3 regions of the Pseudomaricurvus sp. genome follow, and region 1 is predicted to be linked to each of the others. Evidence: predicted binding sites of a transcription regulator. Region 1 holds the regulator's gene; each other region holds the start of a gene.
What was found. Region 1 encodes LexA, which represses DNA repair genes until DNA is damaged. Its sites were predicted from a motif close to ACTGTNTNTANANACAGT; they were not measured.

Region 1 (3,261 bases):
TCCGTCTGTAAGCGCTTCCAGTCCCCAGTTGATTGCAATGGATGCATCTGCAGCCCAGACAGAAGAATTATCTCTGGAGCGAGTAAAGCGCTATCTGACGGCATTGTCAGGCCTGGTTGAGCGTCAGCGTCAGTCATTCGAGGAATATTGATTTAGGTGCCTGTCGTCTAGTAGACCTTTTGATGGCCTGTGGCTTGACACTCAGGTCGGGGCCAGCAATTGGAATTCCATCTTGGATAAATGTTACAATGGTTCAATACACCTAATTGCATTGGCTTGGACAGACAGGGCAGAAACCTGCTGATCAACTCCTTTCGCATGTTTTTCGAATTTTTTGGAGTTGTTATGTCTTCCGCCCTGTACGAAATAGTCGAGCTCGCTGACGGAGGTGTCGGTTTGCGTCGCGCGGGAGAAGACGAAAGCGAGCCTTTGGTGTGTATCAAGTTTTCAAAAGAAGCGGAAGATTTCCTGAAAGACGCTCGTTTTGATGTTGTAAAGGCAATGATTGAAGCAGGGCTGGAAACAGTAGGGGATTTGGCTGAGCAGAACTATGCTGAGTTTGAACTTGAACCAGAGCAGCGTACACTTCACTGAGTTTTTCCATTTCTGGTCTTTTCTGGCCCTGGAACTCTGTCCGGGCTTAAAACTTTGAAAACCTGTCGACCTCCTTGTCGAATATTCCTATCTCGTTCACTTATACGATGTCGCTTAGCGGTAGCGGATCAGCAATGCGCGGCTTTCTCCTGCCTGTGCAGCGGTTTCCAGATGATGAAAACTGTTTTCGTTCAGCTCATTCAGTGTGGCAATGACCGTGTGACTGGTGCCTGTATTCAGAGCCTCCCACAGGATCCACCGAGTGGATTCATCTGATTGACTGCGAATAATTCGAACCTTGTCTGTATCAACACCGTAACTGGCTAATTCGTCGCGATTCACCGGTGCATCGGTAATCCAGGTGATCCAGCGTTCTGCATTACGACTTAAGTGGGCAAGCATGGGGAGTAGCAGCATTTGTGCGTCGGGACTGTGTTGGGTTAACACCAGCTCAGTAATTGACGAGGTGGCCGCTGCTGCTTGTGGTTGTGCCTCAACAGGATGAAACGGACCCCGATTGGCGGTGCCCGGGGAGGCGTTAACCTCAGGTTGAAGTTGTCTTGCTATAGGCATGATGTTCTCCAGTCTTTGTTTCATCGTTTGTGCTGTTAAGGCGTGGTACCACTCTCTGGCAACCCGGTTATCTCATTTAGGTCGGGTTTGGAGGTGTTTTAATCCCTGCGGATAACGCCCACGCTAAGGCCCTCAATGGCGAAATCCTGATCTTTCAGGTCAACCTCGATAACATTAAATTCTTCGTTTTCAGGGTAAAGCTCTATCTGGTGCGAGCCGCGCTTTCGTTGATAGCGTTTAACCGTAACTTCATCTTCTATGCGGGCAACCACAATATCGCCATTGCGAACCTGATCGGTTTTGTGCACTGCAAGAAGATCTCCATCCATGATGCCGATGTCTTTCATGCTTTCACCGGTGACACGCAGTAAAAAGTCGGCAGTAGGGGAGAAAAAGTCATGCGGAATGCTGCAGTACTCTTCGATGTGTTCGGTAGCTAAGACCGGGCTACCGGCAGCGACGCGTCCGACGATAGGAATACCTGTAGTTTCTTCCGGCAAGCGAATGCCGCGAGAGGCCCCGGCGACCATTTCGATGGCGCCTTTACGCGCCAGTGCTTTCAGGTGCTCTTCGGCAGCATTGGCTGAACGAAAGCCCAGTTCTTTGGCAATTTCGGCGCGAGTCGGGGGATAGCCGGTCTCTTCAATGTTGCGCTTGATCAGGTTGAGAACTTCTTCCTGCCTGGCGGTGAGCTTAATCATAAGAATTTGCCTTTCCTGATTTTTTATACAGTGACTGTGATTATATACAGTGAATGGCGCTGTGCAAGTTTTTTTAGCAAAGTTAACTATACTTAGAGTAAAGCCTGCGTAACCCCTTGTTTTACCGAAGGTTTAGTTGCGCTAAGGAGGTTGTATGCTAGATGCAAAAATGCCTGAGGCGTGGCGTGTGTTACGGATTCAGTCTGAAGTGGTGGATGGAATTGAGCAGCTCATCAAGATTAAAGGTGCTGTAACCATCTTTGGGAGTGCCCGTTTTAAGGAGGGAACCCAGTATTATCAGCTGTCTCGAGAGTTAGGGCAGCTATTGGCAGAGGAAAAGATTCCGGTTATTACGGGTGGTGGCCCAGGTATCATGGAAGGGGCTAATCGAGGTGCGTTTGAGGGTGGAGGTGCTTCAGTAGGCCTGAATATTACGCTCCCCAGAGAGCAGGGCGCTAATCCCTACCAGAATGTCAGTCTCACTTTCCGTTACTTCTTTGTCAGAAAGTTTTTGTTTGTGAAAAATGCAGTCGGGTTTGTAATCTTCCCCGGTGGATTTGGTACGCTCGATGAACTCTTTGAGGCATTAACACTGGTTCAGACTCAAAAAGTAGAGCCGTTTCCGGTTGTGTTGGTAGGAAAGGCCTATTGGTCAGGTCTACTGGAGTGGATGAAAACGACCATGGCTGGCCACCAGTGCATTGATAGTGAAGAGCTGGATCTGTTTACTGTAGTCGACAGTGTCCAGGAGGTGCGGGATATCCTGATGGATCATATCGCCCGCAGAGCTGAGCTGCAGGAGGGCAGTTCATCGTAGCGGTTAAAACTCTTCTGATCCCTGAAACAGGTCTGGTTCAATTTGGCTGAGAGGGTCGTTCCAGTTACAGGGGTTAAGGTTTGATTCGTCATTCCAGCTGTTTGGCATCGACATTTCAAAGGCTGCGCTGGCATCTTCAGGGGGAGAGGCGGGCACCAAGACCATTTCTGGCCAGCTTTCCAGATCCACTTCACCCACTTCACCGTCGTGGTATTGGATCTCTACGCTGCCAGCCTGATAGTCGATGGCGACAACTTCAAAATAAAGGTTTTCAACGATGTCCTGGTACCATTCCCCAATGATGGCAGGGCAGATTGGGTTTACTGAGGCCATTGAGTGTTACCTTCCTTTTTGTGATTCTGCTCTTCGATAGACGTCTGTTTCTTTATTAATCTCTGAGAATGTAATCAAAACATACCTGCTTGAGAGGCGTGTTGAAAGCCTCCCGTTTCAACCTGATTTCTCACTGTTTTGAAGGTGTGCTCAGTGTAATTTTCAACAGATAGGTTAAGCCCTTCATTTCTATAGCGTTTTCAGTTTCACTCTAAAAGGGACTCGCTGGTTTTACATCTCAGA
Region 2 (3,261 bases), on a different contig from region 1:
GGTGCTCGTGATTATCTGGTGCCATCCAGAACCCACGAAGGCAAGTTCTTCGCACTGCCACAGTCTCCACAGCTGTTTAAGCAGTTGTTGATGGTGTCTGGCTTTGATCGCTACTACCAGATCGCCAAGTGTTTCCGTGATGAAGATTTGCGCGCAGACCGTCAGCCAGAATTTACTCAAATCGATATCGAAACCTCGTTTATGAGCGACGAGGAAATCATGTCGGTCACTGAAAAGATGATTCGTCAGCTGTTCAGCGAGTTGAAAGGCGTTGAGTTGGGTGAATTCCCACGTATGCCCTTTGCGGAAGCCATGCAAAAATACGGCTCTGACAAGCCGGATATGCGCATCCCGCTGGAACTGGTGGAAATTAAAGACCTGCTGACAGACATCGATTTTAAAGTCTTTGCCGGTCCAGCCAACGATCCCAAGTGTCGTGTAACGGCATTGAAAGTGACTGGCGGCGCTTCCATTTCCCGTAAGCAAATTGATGAATACACCAAGTTTGTGGGTATCTACGGTGCCAAAGGTCTGGCCTGGATCAAGGTTAACGAAATCGAAAAAGGCGTTGAAGGCCTGCAATCACCCATCATCAAGTTCCTGGGCGATGAAGTGACCATGAATGTGATGGAGCGTACCGGTGCTCAAAACGGCGATATCGTCTTCTTTGGTGCCGACACTATCAAGGTTGTGACCGAAGCCCTGGGCGCGCTGCGCTGTAAGGTGGGTGAAGATCTGGATATGTACACCTGCGAGTGGGCACCTCTGTGGGTCGTTGACTTCCCTATGTTTGAAGAAATTGATGGCGGCGTAACCTCCCTTCACCACCCGTTTACCGCGCCATCCTGTTCCGCAGAAGAGCTGGAAGCCAACCCTCTGTCGGCTCTGTCCAGAGCTTACGATATGGTGCTGAACGGTTGCGAGCTGGGCGGTGGTTCTGTTCGTATTCACGATCAGACCATGCAGCAGACAGTATTCCGTGTACTGGGTATTGGTGAAGAAGAGCAGCGTGAGAAGTTTGGCTTCCTGTTGGATGCTTTGCAGTACGGTGCGCCACCGCACGGTGGTTTGGCCTTTGGCTTGGATCGTTTGATCATGCTGATGACCGGTGCCAGTTCCATTCGTGACGTTATCGCCTTCCCGAAAACCCAGACCGCAGCCTGTGTTCTGACGGATGCCCCGGGACAGGTGGATACCACTCAGTTAAGCGAGTTGAACATCCGCCTTAAAAAGAAAGAGACCAAAGCGTAAGCGAGTCGTCTGAAGGCACGATGCGAAATGAACGGGAGGCTGTGAGCGCGAAAAGCGTTTGCACCTCCCGTTTTTCGTTCTGGGGTGTGTTCTATAGGGCTGACGCGGATAAAGGCTTCACTTGACCTGTCATGGGTTTCCCGACACACTAACCACTGGATGAAAAAACAGTATTAAGGTGCGGCGGGCTATGGCGCTCATTCTGGGGATTGACCCCGGTTCAAGAAAAACCGGTTTTGGCATTATTAACCACGTCGGCTCGCGCTATGAGTATGTGAGCAGCGGTGTCATTCGTATTCCGGATTTAAGCTTGCCTGAACGCCTGAAAATCATTTTTGATTCCATCACGGAAATTATCGAAGAATATTGCCCACAGGAAATGGCGATTGAACACGTCTTTATGGCAAAAAGTGCCGGCTCGGCCTTGAAGCTGGGGCAGGCGCGTGGTGCTGCTATAGTGGCTGCGGTGAGTCAGAACTTGCCGGTGTCCGAGTACGAGGCCCGGAAAATCAAGCAGTCTGTGGTAGGCAATGGCGCGGCTGATAAACACCAGATGCAGCACATGGTGAAGGTTTTGCTGAAACTGCCATCCGAACCACAGGAAGACGCCGCCGATGCCTTGGGGGTGGCTTTATGTCACGCCAACACACATCAACACTTAATCAAAGTCGCCACGGCAAAAACCTTTCGTCGTGGGCGCATGGTGTAAGTATTATGGTATAGGCTGGCTTCAAGCGTTGGCCTGCTTATCGATAGAGGAAATCACAGTTTATGATCGGACGTCTGCAAGGGCAGTTACTGGAAAAGAAAGCACCTGAGGTGCTGGTGGACGTTAATGGTGTCGGTTATGAGGTGCTGGTGCCGATGACGACTTTGTATCAATTGCCGGAGCTCGGTGGCAACGTGACTTTGGCGATTCACTTCGCGGTCAGTGAAAACTCTCAGGCACTCTACGGCTTTTACGATAAAAAAGACCGGGAACTGTTCCGCACCCTGATTAAAGTCAGCGGCGTTGGCCCCAAAATGGCACTGGCGATTCTGTCGGGCATGGAGACTGACCAGTTGGTGAGTTGCGTGATGGAAGATAATGTCTCGGCGCTGGTTAAGGTTCCCGGTGTCGGTAAAAAAACCGCAGAACGCTTGATGATTGAGCTTAGGGACAAACTGAAGACCTGGCAGGTGGCTCACGCGCCTCTGGCTGAAATGGAGGCCGCCAGTCAACCGCGGTCCGGCAGTGGTGAAGACGGTAACGATATTGTGGCTGAAGCGGAAAGCGCCCTGGTCGCTCTGGGTTATAAGCCTGTAGAGGCAAGCAAAATGGTGGCTGGTGTGCTGCGAGCGCACAGTGTTACCCGCAGTGAAGAGCTGATTCGATTGTCTTTGCGCAGTCTGTCCCCGGCTTAAGAGAGCCTGATTTATGATTGAAAAAGACCAGTTTTCCCCGGTTGAGCGAGTCGTCAGTGCTGAACCCCGGGTCATGGAAGATGTACAGGATCGTGCTGTTCGCCCGAAAAGTCTGGCGGAGTACGTCGGTCAGCCGGTGGTTCGTGAACAGATGGAAATCTTTATTCAGGCCGCCAAAGGGCGTTCGGAAGCTTTGGATCATACTCTGGTATTTGGCCCGCCCGGGCTGGGTAAAACCACGCTGGCGAACATCATTGCCAATGAAATGGAGGTGGATCTGAAGACGACGTCAGGCCCTGTTCTGGAGAAGGCGGGTGATTTAGCGGCGTTGATGACCAATCTCGAGCCCGGCGATGTGTTATTCATTGACGAAATTCACCGCCTCAGTCCCAATGTGGAAGAGGTACTGTATCCGGCGATGGAAGACTATCAGTTGGATATTATGATCGGTGAAGGACCTGCGGCTCGCTCTATTAAGCTGGATTTACCGCCTTTCACCTTGGTGGGTGCGACGACGCGTGCCGGATTGCTGACTTCTCCCTTACGAGATCGTTTTGGTATTGTGCAGCGTCTGGAATTTTATAATGTCACTGACCTGACCCACAT
Region 3 (3,261 bases), on a different contig from region 1:
CCATGGAGATGTCTTTCTGTACAACGTCGTCTTTGTACTTACGACCAATCAGACGCTTAACCGCGAACAAAGTATTGCTCGGGTTAGTCACAGACTGACGCTTGGCGCTCTGACCGACCAGAATTTCACTGTCGTCAGTAAAGGCAACAATGGAAGGGGTTGTACGATCGCCTTCAGCGTTCTCAATAACCTTGGCTTTGCCACCCTCAAGTACAGATACACATGAGTTGGTTGTACCCAGGTCGATACCAATGATTTTACCCATTTCGATAATCTCCGAAAATTCGAGCCTGCAACACCGTGCAGGGCTTGTTAAAACATTTCTCAACCAGTCTCGACTGGCTGTTTCTCAAACTGTTGGTTTCTATATTGGCGCGACTGTCTGTTTTTCAACCCTGAGCGTGAGTTTTTTTCATCGCTCCAACACCCGCGCAAGCAGAAATACCTGTTTTTTAAACAAGAACTCTGCTTTCTCAAACAAGAACTCTTACTTGGCAACCACGACCATTGCCGGACGAACCAGACGACCGTGCAGGGTATAACCCTTCTGGAACACATTGATCACGGTGTTCGGCTCAGCGTCCGGGCTTTCTACCATGGTCATGGCCTGATGCAGCTGCGGGTCGAAAGGCTCGCCCACCGGGTTCAGCGCTTCGATCTTGTGCTTGGTCAGGGTGTCCTGAAAAGACTTCAGCGTCAGCTCAATGCCTTCAACCACTGGCTTCAGCGACTCATCGTCGACATTCATTGCGTCCAGCGCCCGCTCCAGGTTATCGATCACCGGCAGCAAGTCACTGACCAGCTTTTCCTGACCGAATTTGTGGGCTTTTTCCACATCCTGCTCGGCGCGGCGACGTGCATTCTGGGCTTCCGCCTGTGCACGCAACTCCTGCTCTTTGGCCTCAATCAGCTGCTGATTGAGGCTCTCGATTTCGGCCTGAACCGCGTCTACTGTAGGCGCTTCGCCAGCACCGGACTCATTACCGGCTTCGGCCTGTTCGGCTGCTTTCTTCTCGGCAGCCTCAGCGGCTACCTCTTCCACTTCGGGGGATGTCTGCTGTTCGTCTGACACACTGAACTCCGTATACCAAGATGATTCATAGGGTTATTCATAAGACCTGCTGCCAATATGGGGCCGCCCGGATATCTTTCAAGGGCTCCCAAACATCTTTCGGGCACATCCGACATCTTTCAGAGGGAGTAGAGCGCAAGTTTCATAGGGAGTAGCGCACAAGGGATTTGCCTGCACCGTAAAACTACTGTACAAATAAACATGGTTAAATGATAAATTCCCACCCACAACCGTCTTTGCGTCAGGAGTAATACCATGCTGACCCACCTCAGCGTTCAGAACTTCACCCTGGTGGATGCCCTTGAGCTCGAACTCAACCGCGGCATGACCGCCATCACCGGCGAAACCGGTGCCGGCAAATCCATCCTGCTGGATGCCCTGGGACTGACGCTGGGCGATCGGGCCGATCCGGATCGGGTCAGACACGGCCGGCAACGCGCCGACATTTGCGCCACCTTTGACGTTTCGGACATCCCCCGCGCCCGCCAGTGGCTGGACGACCACGATCTGGACAGCGACAGCGATTGCCTGCTGCGCCGGGTAGTGACCCGTGAAGGACGCTCCAGAGGTTACATCAACGGCCAGCCGGTACCGCTGGGGCAACTCAAAGAACTGGGCGAGATGCTGATCGATATTCACAGCCAGCACGCTCACCAGTCACTCCTGAAAAAAGACACTCACCGCCGCCTGCTGGACGACTACGCCAACCACCAGTCGTTGGCACGACAGTGCAAAACCCTCTACCGCGATTGGCAGGAAGCCCAAAAACACTTTGAAGAGTGGCGGGACAACGCCGAAGAAATCACTGCCCGCACCCAACTTCTGCGCTATCAGGTTCAGGAACTGGACGCTTTGGCACTGGAAGACAACGAACTGGAGGCCATGGAGGCCGAACAGCGGCAATTGGCCAGCGCCGACACCCTGCTGCAAAACAGCCAACTGGCCGCACAGATCTGTGACGACGAGGAAGGTGGACTGCTCACCACGCTGGGCAAAGCCCTGCACCTGCTGCAGGACCTGAACGACAAACCCCAGGCATTGTGTAGCGCCGAAGAGCTGCTGCTCAGCGCCCAAATCCAGATTCAGGAAGCTCAGAGTGAAATTAACCACCACATCGACAGCTTCGAGATGGACCCCGAGCGACTGACGTTTATCGAGGAGCGCCTGTCCAGCTGTTACGACATCGCCCGCAAACACCGAATCTCTCCCTCGGAGCTACAAACACTGCATCAGGATCTGGCCAATGAACTGGAACAACTGGACGGCAGCGAGGGCCAACTGGATGAACTGGAGGCCCAAGCTACAGCCTGCCAGTCCGCTTATATGGCTTGCGCCGAAAAGCTGTCCAACCAGCGCCACAAGGCCGCCAAACAACTGCAAAAAGCCATCAATGAACAACTGCACGCACTCGCTATGCAGAACGCGCAACTGGCCATCCAGCTGCACAGCAGCCCTGAGCACGCCAGCCCACACGGACTGGATGACATCGAGTTCTTAATCAGCACCAACCCCGGCCAAAGCCCCAAAGCACTGGCTAAAGTGGCGTCCGGCGGCGAGCTGTCTCGCGTCAGCCTGGCCATTCAGGTGGTGACCGCACGCAGCTCCACCACCCCCACCCTGGTGTTTGACGAAGTGGATGTGGGCATCGGCGGCGCCACCGCTGACGTGGTAGGTGATCTATTACGTCAGCTGGGCCATCAGGGACAGGTACTGTGCGTCACCCACTTGCCGCAGGTTGCCAGCAAAGGACATCAGCATCTGCAGGTGCACAAGGAAACCGACAAGACATCAGCTCAGACGGCACTGATTCAGCTCAATGGGGATGACAAGATTATGGAGATTGCGCGCATGATGGGCGGGGCTCAGATGACGAAACAAACCATCGCCCACGCGCGAGAAATGTTGGAAATGGCAGATTAAGACTGCCATAACAGACCAAACCTCTTTAGAAGATCAAGCCTCGGCAGAGGAATCCGCTGGAGAGTCTTTAGGCTCACCGCGCAACTGCTCATACTGATCCGGATCGACAAACATCAATTTAAAAATGATGTCTTCCTTCTTGCCCGGCTCAATACAGACAACCAGCACATTATACTGCTCATCAATCTTTACCACACCCGGCTGGTGCACCAGCGTACCGCCGGTTGCCTGATTGGTGAGGATATTCAGATCTTTCTTGGCCTTGATGG

Region 2: ruvC (crossover junction endodeoxyribonuclease RuvC) is a predicted target of LexA. The motif match lies at 1,406-1,423, and genes of this name have one in related genera.
Region 3: recN (DNA repair protein RecN) is a predicted target of LexA. The motif match lies at 1,259-1,276, and genes of this name have one in related genera.

What each region holds. Positions count from the first base shown of each region.
Region 1 is NZ_CBFIHX010000025.1:18,225-21,485, forward strand. Features, by position in the region: gene ACTG33_RS05360 (hypothetical protein) at 1-151, shown strand, start outside; gene ACTG33_RS05365 (hypothetical protein) at 346-594, shown strand; gene ACTG33_RS05370 (cell division inhibitor SulA) at 709-1,167, opposite strand; gene lexA (transcriptional repressor LexA) at 1,266-1,868, opposite strand; gene ACTG33_RS05380 (TIGR00730 family Rossman fold protein) at 2,023-2,685, shown strand; gene ACTG33_RS05385 (DUF6763 family protein) at 2,689-3,018, opposite strand.
Region 2 is NZ_CBFIHX010000089.1:6,456-9,716, forward strand. Features, by position in the region: gene aspS (aspartate--tRNA ligase) at 1-1,251, shown strand, start outside; gene ruvC (crossover junction endodeoxyribonuclease RuvC) at 1,442-1,960, shown strand; gene ruvA (Holliday junction branch migration protein RuvA) at 2,023-2,655, shown strand; gene ruvB (Holliday junction branch migration DNA helicase RuvB) at 2,669-3,261, shown strand, end outside.
Region 3 is NZ_CBFIHX010000052.1:12,675-15,935, forward strand. Features, by position in the region: gene dnaK (molecular chaperone DnaK) at 1-265, opposite strand, end outside; gene grpE (nucleotide exchange factor GrpE) at 488-1,072, opposite strand; gene recN (DNA repair protein RecN) at 1,328-2,992, shown strand; gene ACTG33_RS08905 (hypothetical protein) at 3,026-3,261, opposite strand, start outside.